Regions from separate parts of the Bradyrhizobium betae genome, predicted to be linked through region 2. Evidence: predicted binding sites of a transcription regulator. Region 2 holds the regulator's gene; each other region holds the start of a gene.

Region 1 (3,205 bases), 140 kb from region 2:
GGGCGCTGCCGCTCGATCGCCTCCATCAGCCCCCGCGCATTGTCCGCGCTGCGCAGGCCCGGTTCCCACGAGCAGGTCGTGGCGTGAAACACCGTGGTGATGCCGTTGCCGATCGCCTGGCGGTCGCTGTCGGCGAGCGCGACATCGATCGGGAAGTCGACGCCCGCGCGCGGCATCATCTGCCGCTCGAAGGCGTCGCCGTGCAGGTCGACGATACCGGGCAGCACCAGCAGATCTCGCGCGTCGATCGCCAGCCGCGCGCGGCCGCGAGAGGCGTCGACCTGCGCAATATCCGTTCCGGACACGCCAAGCGAGGTTTCGACGAACCCGGTGCCGATCAGGGCCCGGCCGCCTTCAAGGAAGATGTCTGTCACGCGAGCGCGCTTCGTTGGCTGGCAGGGGAGTGTGCCTGTGCTTCATACTTGGAGAGAAAATCTTCAATCCCGAGCTTGCGGAAATCGGGCAGGGCCTCACGCAATTTGTCGTGATCCCAGTTCCACCAGGCGAGCCTGGCGAGCCGGCCGGCGATCTCTTCCGAGAACCGCCGTCGTACGATGCGCGCCGGGTTGCCGGCGACGATGGTGTAGGCCGGCACGTCCTTGGTGACGATGGCCCCCGCCGCGATCACCGCGCCGGTGCCGATGTTGCGGCCCGGCAGCACGACCGCGCCATGACCGATCCAGACGTCATGGCCGATATGGACGTGATGCTGGCGCCGCCAGTCGAAGAATTCCGCGTCGTCGCTCTCGCCCGGGAAGTAGGCGCTGGAGCGGTAGGTGAAATGGGCCTGTGTGGCGCGCTGCATCGGATGATTGCCGGGATTGACGCGCGTCATCGCCGCGATCGAGCAGAATTTCCCGATGGTGGTGTAGGTGATCTGCGCGTCGTTCACGACATAGGAGTAGTCGCCCATCGTGACTTCGGTGAGGATCGTGCGCGCGCCGACCTCGGTATAGGCGCCGAGCCTGGTTTCCTGCAGCTTTGCGGACGCGTCGACGGTCGGTTGAACCGAAAGCATCTTGCCGGCCATGTTGCATCCGACGGTTTGAGGGCGGGCGTTTCTCTTCGAGCGGCTTGATGACAATGTCATGACAAGACGATGACAGGGGACGAAGTGCGTAGCATCGCCGCATCGCATCGTGCGTGTCACACAAGTGTCAAGCGCTGGCGTTAGCGGTGGGCCCCAGCTACTCTGGAGCCCTCTATGCTGGTGGTTGAAGGTCTGACGTGCCGCTTCGGCGCAAAAGCCGCGGTGGACGACGCTTCGTTCAAAATCTCCCCTGGCGGCTTCGTCGGTGTGATCGGGCGCTCCGGTGCCGGCAAGTCGACGCTGCTGCGAACCATCAACCGCCTCGCGACGCCGACACAGGGCCGCATCCTGTTCGACGGCCTCGACGTCACCACGCTGCGCGGCAAGGAGCTGCGGCAGTGGCGGGCGCGTTCGGCCATGATCTTCCAGCAATTCAACCTGGTCGGGCGGCTCGACGTGCTGACCAACGTCCTGATGGGACGTCTTGCGACGATGCCGGCCTGGCGCTCGCTCACGCAGACATGGCCCGAGCATGACAAGGCGCTGGCGATGTCCGCGCTCGAACAGTTCGACATCGCCGCGCTCGCCGCCCAGCGTGCCGATCAGCTCTCCGGCGGCCAGCAGCAGCGAGTTGCGATCGCCCGCGCGCTGGTGCAGCAGCCCGACATCATTCTCGCCGACGAGCCGATCGCCTCGCTCGATCCGCGCAACACCAAGATCGTCATGGATGCGCTGCTGCGCATCAACAAGCACTTCGGCATCACCGTGCTCTGCAATTTGCATTCGCTCGACCTGGCGCGCAGCTATTGCGACCGCCTGATCGGCATGGCGCAGGGCCGCGTGGTGTTCGACGGTGCGCCGGCCGCGCTGACCGATCACGTCGCGCGCGAGCTCTACGATCTCGAAGCCGCCGATGTCATGGGTGGTGCGTCCGCGCCGGCCCCCGATGGCGTCCCTGCGCTCGGGACGGCCGCGGCGGCCTGAGCTGCGCCACCTGCCTGATTGCCAGTTTTGCGTCAACCGACCCAACCGATGAAGAGGGTATCATGATCACTCGCAGACTCATTCTTGCCGGCGCCGCCGCGCTCGCTTTCGCCTCGTCGGCTTCCGCCGAAGACTGGAAAGCCAAATATCCCGAATTGACCTTCGCGGTCGTTCCGGCCGAGAACGCCTCCGGCGTCACCGAGCGCTGGGCGCCGTTCGTCAGCTACCTCTCCAAGGAACTGGGCGTGAAGGTCACGCTGCGCATCGCCAACGACTACGCCGCGGTCATCGAAGGCCAGCGCGCCGGCAACATCCATATCGCCAGCTACGGCTCGGCGTCGTTCGCCCGCGCCCGCCTGACCGGCGTCAAGACCGATGCCTTCGCCAACGACATCAACGCCGACGGCTCGACCGGCTATTACTCGGTGTTCTTCGTCAAGGCGAACAGCCCCTACAAGAGCGTCGATCAGCTCAAGGGCAAGAACCTCGGCCTCGTCGATCCGAACTCGACGTCCGGCAACAACGTGCCCCGTTTCGAGCTCGACAAGATGGGCATCGCGGACGCCGACACCTATTTCGGCAAGGTCGTCTTCACCGGCAGCCACGAGAACGCGATCCTGGCGCTGGCGCAGGGTACGGTCGATGTTGCCGCCAACCAGTGGACCAGTGACGACGATTCCACGCTGGCGCAGATGCTGACCAAGGGCATGCTGAAGAACGCCGACGGCTCGGCGATGAAGAAGGACAATTTCCGCATTATCCACAAGTCGGCGCCGATCATCAACGGCCCCTACGCCTACAACTCCGACCTGCCGGAAGGCGCCAAGGCGGCGATCGCCAAGGCGTTCTTCGACGCCCCGGCCAAGGACAAGGTCGCCTTTGATCGCCTCTCCGACGGCCAGAAGAAGGGTTTTCATCCCGCCACCACCAAGGACTGGGATGGCACGATCGAGCTGATCAAGTTCGTCGATGCACTGCGTAAGAAGAAGGCGTCCTGAGTTCTCGGGACGAGCGACTTGAGCCGGGTCGATGGACCCGGCTCTTTCTCTTTTTGACAGGTCCTCTCCAGACCAATGACCATCGCGGTTTCGATCCTGCCCGAGCAGCAATTGGCTGCGCTGAACGCCGCCTATGGCCAGGCAGTCGCGCGCAGGCGATGGCGTCTCCTGTTCGGAGCCGCGGTGTTCGCCG
Region 2 (3,205 bases):
AACCGGATGTACGACCTCTATCCGGGCCAGCGCGCCAGCGGCCAGCTCATGCTCGACCAGACCAATATCCTCGACCCCAGGCTCGATCTCAACCTGCTGCGCGCTCGCGTCGGCATGGTGTTCCAGAAGCCGACGCCGTTCCCGATGACGATCTACGAGAACATCGCCTTCGGCATCCGTCTCTACGAGAAGATCTCGAAGTCCGAGATGGACGACCGCGTCGAGAAGGCGCTGCGCGGCGGCGCGCTTTGGAACGAGGTCAAGGACAAGCTCAACGCGTCGGGCCTGTCGCTCTCCGGCGGCCAGCAGCAGCGTCTGTGCATCGCCCGCACCGTCGCGGTGCGGCCCGAAGTGATCCTGTTCGACGAGCCGTGCTCGGCGCTCGATCCGATCTCGACCGCCAAGGTCGAGGAGCTGATCCAGGAGCTGTCCGAGAACTACACGATCGCGATCGTCACCCACAACATGCAGCAGGCGGCGCGCGTCTCCGACAAGACCGCCTTCATGTATCTCGGCGAATTGATCGAGTTCGACGACACCAGCAAGATCTTCACGTCGCCGACCGATCGGCGCACCCAGGATTACATCACCGGCCGGTTCGGCTGAGGAGACGGGACATGGGTACTGAACATACCGCAAAGGCCTTCGACACCGACCTGCAGGAACTCACCCGGCTGGTCGCGGAAATGGGCGGCATCGCCGAGCGCATGATCGTCGATTCCGTCGACGCGCTGATCCGCCGCGACGTCGCGCTTGGTCAGCGCGTCGTCACCATCGACGCCGAGCTCGACGCACTGCAGAAGAAGATCGAGGAGCGCGCCGTGCTCACAATCGCGCGCCGCCAGCCGATGGCGGTCGATTTGCGCGAGATCGTCGGCGCGATGCGCGTCGCGACCGATCTCGAGCGCATCGGCGACCTCGCCAAGAACATGGGCAAGCGCGTCGCGGCGCTGGAGACGGATTTCCATCCGCTCAAGCTGTTCCGCGGTCTCGAGCACATGACCGACCTCGTGCAGCAGCAGGTCAAGTCGGTGCTGGACGCCTATGCCGCGCACGATCTGCCGGCGGCGATGGCGGTGTGGAAGGGCGACGAGGAAGTCGATGCCATCTGCACCTCGCTGTTCCGCGAGCTCCTGACCTACATGATGGAGGATCCGCGCAACATCTCGTTCTGCATCCATCTGATGTTCTGCGCCAAGAACATCGAGCGCATCGGCGATCACGCCACCAACATCGCCGAGACCGTGTTCTACATGATCGAAGGTCAGGCGATCACCGACAAGCGGCCGAAGGGCGACATGACGACCTTCGCCACGACAATCCCGAATACCTGACGACTTGAGGAGCGACGACCCGATGGGCGCACGCATTATGGTGGTTGAAGACGAGGAAGCTCTCACCGAGCTGCTTCGCTACAACCTCGAAGGCGACGGCTATGACGTCGAGACGGTGATGCGCGGCGACGACGCCGACACCCGTCTCAAGGAGCACATCCCCGACCTGATCGTGCTCGACTGGATGCTGCCGGGGCTGTCCGGCATCGAATTGTGCCGGCGGCTTCGCACCAGGCCGGAGACCAAGCAGCTGCCGATCATCATGCTCACCGCGCGCGGCGAGGAGAGCGAGCGGGTGCGGGGACTTGCGACCGGCGCGGACGACTACATCGTCAAGCCGTTCTCGGTGCCGGAGCTGCTGGCGCGCGTGAAGGGCCTGCTGCGCCGCGCCAGTCCGGAGCGGCTCGCCACCGTGCTGGCCTACGGCGACATCGAGCTTGATCGCGACAAGCGCCGCGTGGCGCGCTCGGGCCGTCCGATCGACCTCGGCCCGACCGAATATCGCCTGCTGGAGTTCTTCCTGGAGCATCCCGGCCGCGTGTTCTCGCGCGAGCAGCTGCTCGACAGCGTCTGGGGCCGCGACATCTACATCGATGAACGCACCGTCGACGTGCATATCGGCCGCCTGCGCAAGCTGCTCAATCTCGGCCGCGAGCAGGACCCGATCCGCACCGTCCGCGGCGCCGGCTATGCGCTCGACGATCGGTTTGCGAAGGCGGAGCAGACGTAAGGTGATTTAAAGGCTGTTGCTTGGTAGCTGCGGCAGCAATCTCCGCTGTCATCCCGGGGCGCGCGTAGCGCGAGCCCGGGATCCATAACCACAGGATGTGGTTTGGCGAAGACTCGGAGTAACCATCGCTCGCAACAACTGCGCCCTGTGGTTATGGATCCCCACGTCCGCGGGGATGACACCGAGTATCTGGAGCCGTCATCGTGTGACGGCACCCGTCTTGGCAATCAGAGAATTCCGCTAACTCAGCGCGGACCTGGCTTGGCCGGCGCGCGCCGGCGATCCGCTGCCGGCTGATACGCAACCCGCGAGTGCTGGGCGCAATAGGGCAGGCCGGAGAGCGCCTTGCCGCCGCAGAAGAAGAAGTCCGGGCTCGAGGGATCGCCGACCGGCCAGTGGCAGGTCGCCTCGTTGAGCTCCAGCAGCGACAGCCGCTGGCTCATCGGCACCACGTTGTCGTAGGTAACAGGTTCGGCCTCGACCTCGACCTCGAAGGCCTGAGCCAGCGCGGTGTTGCCGCGTGCGATGGGCCGGCTCACCCGCATCATGTGCTGGGCGGGACGCGCCTTGCGCGGCCGCGGCGCAGCGGATGAAGGGCTCTTGGCGCGGCCGGACAGGCCGAGCCTGTGCACCTTGCCGATCACGGCGTTGCGGGTGACATTACCGAGCTCTGCCGCGATCTGGCTGGCCGACAACCCGGCCTCCCAGAGCTTCTTCAGTTGCTCGACGCGATCATCCGACCAGGTCAAAACCGTCATTGCACCCTTTCCTTCGCCGCGCGCCTGCCATCCTGGGGCTGCACAGCGAATGCCTAAGCCTCGAAAAACCCGTGCCGTCAGAATCCCTTAAGGCTCGCCGGGCATCGAGAGCCGCCCGAACGTTTACGCCGGTACATGAGGACTTAGAGATCAGAACTGCCGCACGAGATGTCGTATCTGACAAGCCAAACGCTACAATATGGCGTGACTCACGCGCAAGAGTCCGCCGACTCGCTTCCACATGTTCCGTCGCGAAAACACGCAAGATCGCCACCGCAAGACTACGGATTCATCGTTTCGCGAGGCTTTCCAGGCGGCATTGACACCCGTTTCACGGGGCATAAGATAGTCCCGCGTGCCGCCCTTAAAAGGCGGCATGTTTC
Region 3 (3,205 bases), 2.4 Mb from region 2:
TGGTGATTGCGGAGCCTTCCGGCCAGCCCCATATCGGCTTTGGGAAGGACGACCCGCCCGCTCATCAGCATATCAGCCGCGGGGACGACCCTGCCTTGAATGGAGGGTCGCCATGGCCTGGAGCATCCTGTTCGTCGCCGGTCTACTGGAAATCGCCTGGGCGATCGGCCTCAAATACACCGAGGGCTTTACCAGGCTTGTTCCTTCGGTTCTCACGCTCGCAGCTATGGCCGGCAGCGTCATCCTGCTCGGCCTCGCCCTCAAATCGCTGCCGATTGGAACCGCCTATGCGGTCTGGACCGGGATCGGCGCGGTCGGCACCGCGGCGCTCGGCATCGTCCTGTTCGGCGAGCCTGCCACGGCGCTCCGCCTCGCCAGCATCGGATTGATCGTCGCCGGCATTGTCGGACTGAAGCTCGTCACCTGACGAAGATCTTGACCGCCCACCAGGTCAGAGCCGCGACGATCGCCGAGGCCGGCATCGTGATCACCCAGGCATAGACGATCGAGCTGGCGACGTTCCAGCGCACCGCCGAGAGGCGGCGGGCCGCGCCGACACCGACGATGGCGCCGGTGATGGTATGGGTGGTCGAGACGGGAACCCCGAGGAAGGTCGCCATGAACAGCGTGGCGGCGCCGCCGGTTTCGGCGCAAAAGCCCTGCATCGGCGTCAGCTTGGTAATGCGCAATCCCATCGTGCGCACGATGCGCCAACCGCCCATCAGCGTCCCCATCGCCATCGCCGCCTGGCACGACAGCACGACCCAGAATGGCACGAAGAATTCGCCGCCGAGTTGGCCCTGCGAATAGAGCAGTACGGCAATGATGCCCATGGTCTTCTGCGCATCATTGCCGCCATGGCCGAGCGAATAGAGCGAGGCAGAGGCGAACTGCAGGATGCGGAAGGCACGGTCGACCGCGAACGGCGTCGACCGTACCGACGCCCAGGACACGATCGCCACCAGCACCATCGCGAGCAGGAATCCGACCAACGGAGACAGCACGATCGCGATCACCGTCTTGGACAATCCGCTCCAGACCGCCGCCGAAACCCCGGCCTTGGCGACGCCAGCACCGAACAAGCCGCCGATCAGCGCGTGCGACGATGATGACGGGATGCCGAGCGCCCAGGTCACGAGGTTCCAGACGATGGCGCCGACGAGGGCTGCGAAGATCACCTGCGCATCGACGATCGCGGGATCGATGATGCCGGTGCCGATGGTCTGGGCGACGTGCAGCCCGAACACCATGAAGGCAACGAAATTGAAGAAAGCAGCCCAGAACACCGCAAATTGCGGCCGCAGCACCCGGGTGGAAACGATGGTCGCGATCGAATTGGCGGCATCGTGCAGGCCGTTCAGGAAATCGAACAGCAGCGCGACGGCAATCAATCCGACCAGGACGGGAAGACCCAACGCAGCATCCACGGCGCGGCCCCTGCCCTACACTTGCTCGATGACGATGCTGTTGATCTCGTTCGCGACGTCGTCGAAACGGTCGGCCACCTTTTCGAGGTGATCGTAGATCTCGACGCCGACGATGAAATCCATCGCGCTGCCGTCGCGATGCTTCAGGAACAGCTCCTTCATCCCGATGTCGTGGAGGTCGTCGACCCGGCCCTCAAGCTTGGTCAGTTCTTCCGTAATCGCGGTCAGCATGGCGACGTTCTTGCCGATCTCCTGCATCAGCGGCAGCGCGCGGCCGACCAGATTGGCGCATTCGATCAGGAGCCCGCCGATCTCGCGCATCGGCGGCTCGAAAGTGCGGACCTCGAACAGCATCACGGCCTTGGCGGTCTGCTGCATCTGGTCGATCGCATCGTCCATCGACGTGATGAGGTTCTTGATGTCGCCGCGATCGAACGGGGTGATGAAGGTGCGGCGCACCGCCGTCAGCACTTCACGGGTGATGTTGTCGGCGTCGTTCTCGAACTGGTTGACGCGCTGACAGTAGACCGGCGTCTCCTCACCCCCGTTGAGCATGCCCTGAAGCGCGATCGAACCCTGGATCACGGTCTTGGCGTGGCGGTCGAACAGGTCGAAGAACCGTTCTTCCTTGGGCAGGAAAGCGCGAAACCATCGCATCATGGAATAGTCTACCGGTTGGAAATGGCCCGGCCCGAATAGGCCGCCACAAAACTGTCATAGGCCATTTTCATTCCGCGCGCGTGCCACCTCACGCCCGCGGAGCCGGATCATCCACCGCTTTCACGCACCAATTAAATTGGTGCGATATCAAAGATTTAGAGCGAGCGCCGGAAGTAATGCGCGATTTCACCGATGACGCCACGGCGGAAGGTGAGCACGCAGACCACGAAGATCGAGCCCTGGATCACCGTCACCCACTGGCCGAACCCCGCCAGATATTGCTGCATGGCGATGATCGCGAAGGCGCCGACCACGGGACCGAAGATGGTGCCGAGACCGCCGACCAGCGTCATCAGCACGACCTCGCCCGACATCGACCAGTGCACGTCGGTGAGCGAGGCGTTCTGCGCCACGAACACTTTCAGCGAACCGGCAAAGCCGGCGAGCGTGCCCGACAGGACGAACGCCAGGAACTTGTACTGGTCGGTCCGGTAGCCGAGCGAGATCGCGCGCGGCTCGTTCTCGCGGATCGCCTTCAGCACCTCGCCGAACGGCGAGTTGATGATGCGGTAGATCAGAAGGAAGCCGGCGAGGAAGCCGACCAGTACGACGTAGTACAGGGTCGTCGGCTTGGAGAGATCGAACACGCCGAACATGTGCCCTTGCGGGATGCCCTGGATGCCGTCTTCACCATGGGTGAACGGTGCCTGGAGATAGATAAAGTAAAGGAGTTGCGACAGCGCCAGCGTGATCATCGAGAAGTAGATGCCCTGGCGGCGGATCGAGATGTAGCCGGTGATGAGCGAGAGCACGAAGGCACCAGCGACGCCGACGAGGATGCCGAGCTCCGGCGGCAGCGCCCACACTTTCAGCGCATGCGCGCTGCAATAGCCGGCCGTGCCCAAGAACATCGCATGCCCAAACGACAGCAGGCCGCCATAGCCGATCAGAAGATTGAACGCGCAGGCGAGCAGCGCGAAGCACAGCGCCTGCATCACGAAGAACGGGTAGATGCCGCTAAATGGCACCGCGGCCAGCAACAGGGCCATCAGCACGAACGCGATCATCTCATCGCGAATGGCGCGCGGGGGCACCGGCAGCGTGTCGTCCGTCAAGGC
Region 4 (3,205 bases), 140 kb from region 2:
CGCGAGCAGAAAGCCTTCGTCGCCGCGCGCGAGGTTTTGCAGGCGCAGGTCGCGATCAGCCGGGAAGTTCAGCGGCTCGCGGGTGAGATCGCCGACGCTGGCGCCTTCCTCCGCTTGCGGTGACGATTCGATCAGCCCGTCGCGGCCCAGAATGTCGGTCACGCGCGGCGTCGGCGCGGTCGAAGCTTCGGCCGTCGCGGGCGCCTCGGGCACAAAGCCCTGGCCAAGCGAAGGATCGAGCAGGCGATGCGTGTAGTCGAATGTCGGACCGAGGATCTGGCCGCCCGGAATGTCCTTGAAGGTCGAGGACACCCGCCGCTGTACGCGCATCGCGCCGGTGTCGACCGGCTCGCTTGCGCCGAAGCGCGGCAGCGTGGCGCGGAAAGCGCGGACCAGGAAGATCGCCTCGATCAGATCGCCGCGCGCCTGCTTGATCGCGAGCGCCGCCAGTTCGCGATCATAGAGCGAGCCTTCGCTCATGACGCGGTCCACGGCTAGGCCGAGCTGCTCCGAGATCTGGTCGAGGGAGACTTCCGCAACGCTCCTGTCGCCGCGCCGCGCATTGGCGAGCAGGCGATGGGCGTTCTCGATGGCGCGCTCGCCGCCCTTGACTGCGACATACATGCTTAGCTTCCCTTACTCACGACACGCGTTGTCCGCGGGATCGCCACCACGGAATCATCTGCGACCAGCACCAGATCGATGCCGCGCGGAAACAATGCCTCGTTGAGATGCAGGCGCTCGAACAGATCGGCGGGCTTGATCGTCGCCTTGAGCGTGGCGACGCCGTCGATGCCCGGGCCGCGCAGCTCGAAGCTGCGGCCCGCATCCAGACTCTCGACCTGGACGATCACGGTGGTCGAACGGTCTGGGTACTCGCTGGTGCCGAGCGCGAAGCGCTCGAGCGCCGGAAGCAAGCCGCCGTCGCTGATCAGCGCAAAGCTCGCGATCGAGGAATCCTGCACCACCGGCGCGCCGGTATGGAATTTCAGCCACTTCGTGACGTCGGTGCTCTCCAACATCCGCGCATCGAGCCAGAGCGGCGTGTCGTGGTCGAACAGCGTCAGCGCGATCGCCGCGGTGCCGCGCATCATCGTCTCGGGCGCCCCCGCCATCGGCACGATGCGCTGGACCGAGCCCGGCCGCGCCATCGCGTCCATGACCGAGCGAAAGGTCGACTGCGCCGACAGCACCTTGTCGGCGAAACCCGGAGGCAATTCCGCAATCGTCGTCATGGCCTCACCCCTCACCGCGCACCATGGTGTAGAAATCTACTTTCGTCGCGGCGGTCTCCGCCGCCGTCTGCTTGCGACGCATCGCAAGCTGCTCGCGCAACGGCGCGATGATGTCCCGCTCAACCGACGCGCCGAAATCCCGCGACTGCACCAGTGCGTCGCACAGCGCGATCAGCCGCGCCTTCTCGCCGTCGCGCCCGAGCGTGTAGCCGAATCCGACCTCGCCGCTCGCAAGCCGCACCGCGGCGCGCGACACCGTCGCTTCGCCGAGATTGAACGGCGCGCCGTCGCCGCCGACGCGCCCGCGCAGCATGACGAGGCCGTTTTCCGGCGTACGCAGATCCTGATGGGGCGGAAGCGAGAAGTTGCGGAGGCGGGCGGCGATCTCGCCCGCCTCCGCATGCGCCAGCACGGCCATTGCGGCCTGGCGCTGGGCTTGCTGGGTATTGTGCTGAGTCACCAAATCCACCGAACGTGTTTGCCGAACTTGCCGGATCCAAGTTGTCTATGATACTAGACAACTTGATACGCAAGCGCCATGACTGTTTCGTGACAAGGGTGTGATTTCTGGAGTAGGTTGCCGGCGATATGAGCATGCAGGACACCGCCTCCTCGGGCGTCGCGCTGTGGCGCCTCGTTGCCGACGGCATCGAGCGCGGCATCGCCGACGGCCGCTTCGCGGCCGGCGACAAGCTGCCGGGCGAGATGGAGATCGCCGAAACCTATCGGGTCAACCGCCACACCGTGCGGCGCGCGCTGGCAGCCCTTGCCGAGCGCGGCATCGTGCGCGCCGAGCGCGGCAGCGGAACCTATGTCGAGGCGCAGAAGCTCGCTTATCCCTTGCGCTCGCGCACGCGCTTTTCCGAGATCGTCGGCGCCGAGGGCCGCGAACCGCATGGCCGCCTGATCGGGGCGTCCGATGATGTCGCGACGCGCGAGCTGGCGCGGGAGCTCGGCCTGAAGACCGGCGCGCCGCTGGTACGGATCGAGGCGATCCGCCTCGCCGACCGCACGCCGATCTGTGTGTCCACCACCTGGCTGTCGGCGGAGCTGTTTCCGGGCGCGGGCGCGGTATTCGCCGCGACGCGCTCGATGACGAAGCTGCTCGAGCAATACGGCGTGCGCGACTATCGCCGCGGCGCGACGCGGATAACCGCCGGCATCGTCGACGCGAAGGATGCCGCGCGGCTCGATCTGCCGCTGGGCCGGCCGATCCTGGTGGTTGACGCCACCGACCATGATCTCGACGGCAAGCCGCTCGTGACCAAGCACTCGCGCTTTGCGGCGGAGCGGGTGGAGTTTCTGGTGGAGAACGGGTGAGGCTTCCCCTCTCCCCTTGTGGGAGAGGGTGGCTCGCCGCGCAGCGGCGAGACGGGTGAGGGGTATGTCTCCGCGCGTACTCTTCTCATATTGGATTCGTGGAGAGAGACCCCTCATCCGGCGCTTCGCGCCACCTTCTCCCACAAGGGGAGAAGGGAAGTGGAGTTCGTGGCCACGGCTGCGATCAGGCCACCGCGCGCCTTCCAATGATCGCGAACCGCAGCTTGCTCGAGACAAAATCGATCGCAGCAACGGCGACCAGAATCATCAGAATGAGGAACGACACCTTCTGCCATTCCAGCACGCGAATCTGTTCGGCGAGCTGCAGCCCGATGCCGCCGGCGCCGACGATGCCGATGATGGTGGCCGAGCGCGTGTTGGATTCGATGAAATAGAGCACCTGGCCGGCGATCACGGGCAGCACCTGCGGCAACAGGCCAAACCGGATCTCGTGCAGCGGACTGCCGCCGGAAGCACGGATGCCCTCGACCTGCTTCTGGTCGGCGCCCTCGATCGCCTCCGAGAACAGCTTGCCGAAGGCGCCGAAATCCGACACGGCGATGGCGAGCACGCCGGCGAACGGGCCGAGCCCGACGACATTGATCCACACCAGCGCCCAGATCAGCGTGTCGACGCCGCGGATCGAATCC

What was found. The regulator PhoB, encoded in region 2, activates phosphate uptake and scavenging genes when phosphate is short. The targets are predictions, from matches to a motif close to TGTCATNNANCTGTCAT.
Region 1: the regulator PhoB is predicted to act here: its motif matches at 1,078-1,094, upstream of phnC (phosphonate ABC transporter ATP-binding protein).
Region 3: the regulator PhoB is predicted to act here: its motif matches at 2,129-2,145, upstream of F8237_RS01415 (DUF47 domain-containing protein).
Region 4: the regulator PhoB is predicted to act here: its motif matches at 1,774-1,790, upstream of phnF (phosphonate metabolism transcriptional regulator PhnF).

Annotation. Positions count from the first base shown of each region.
Region 1 covers NZ_CP044543.1:2,547,888-2,551,092, reverse strand. Annotated here, with positions in the region: gene F8237_RS12240 (alpha-D-ribose 1-methylphosphonate 5-triphosphate diphosphatase) at 1-374, opposite strand, end outside; gene F8237_RS12235 (transferase hexapeptide repeat family protein) at 371-1,030, opposite strand; gene phnC (phosphonate ABC transporter ATP-binding protein) at 1,205-2,014, shown strand; gene phnD (phosphonate ABC transporter substrate-binding protein) at 2,077-3,012, shown strand; gene phnE (phosphonate ABC transporter, permease protein PhnE) at 3,088-3,205, shown strand, end outside.
Region 2 covers NZ_CP044543.1:2,688,133-2,691,337, reverse strand. Annotated here, with positions in the region: gene pstB (phosphate ABC transporter ATP-binding protein PstB) at 1-606, shown strand, start outside; gene phoU (phosphate signaling complex protein PhoU) at 618-1,334, shown strand; gene phoB (phosphate regulon transcriptional regulator PhoB) at 1,357-2,064, shown strand; gene F8237_RS12935 (GcrA family cell cycle regulator) at 2,310-2,822, opposite strand.
Region 3 covers NZ_CP044543.1:280,799-284,003, forward strand. Annotated here, with positions in the region: gene sugE (quaternary ammonium compound efflux SMR transporter SugE) at 113-427, shown strand; gene F8237_RS01410 (inorganic phosphate transporter) at 420-1,427, opposite strand; gene F8237_RS01415 (DUF47 domain-containing protein) at 1,443-2,087, opposite strand; gene F8237_RS01420 (branched-chain amino acid ABC transporter permease) at 2,243-3,205, opposite strand, start outside.
Region 4 covers NZ_CP044543.1:2,543,537-2,546,741, forward strand. Annotated here, with positions in the region: gene F8237_RS12195 (carbon-phosphorus lyase complex subunit) at 1-624, opposite strand, end outside; gene phnH (phosphonate C-P lyase system protein PhnH) at 627-1,235, opposite strand; gene phnG (phosphonate C-P lyase system protein PhnG) at 1,240-1,704, opposite strand; gene phnF (phosphonate metabolism transcriptional regulator PhnF) at 1,824-2,555, shown strand; gene phnE (phosphonate ABC transporter, permease protein PhnE) at 2,740-3,205, opposite strand, start outside.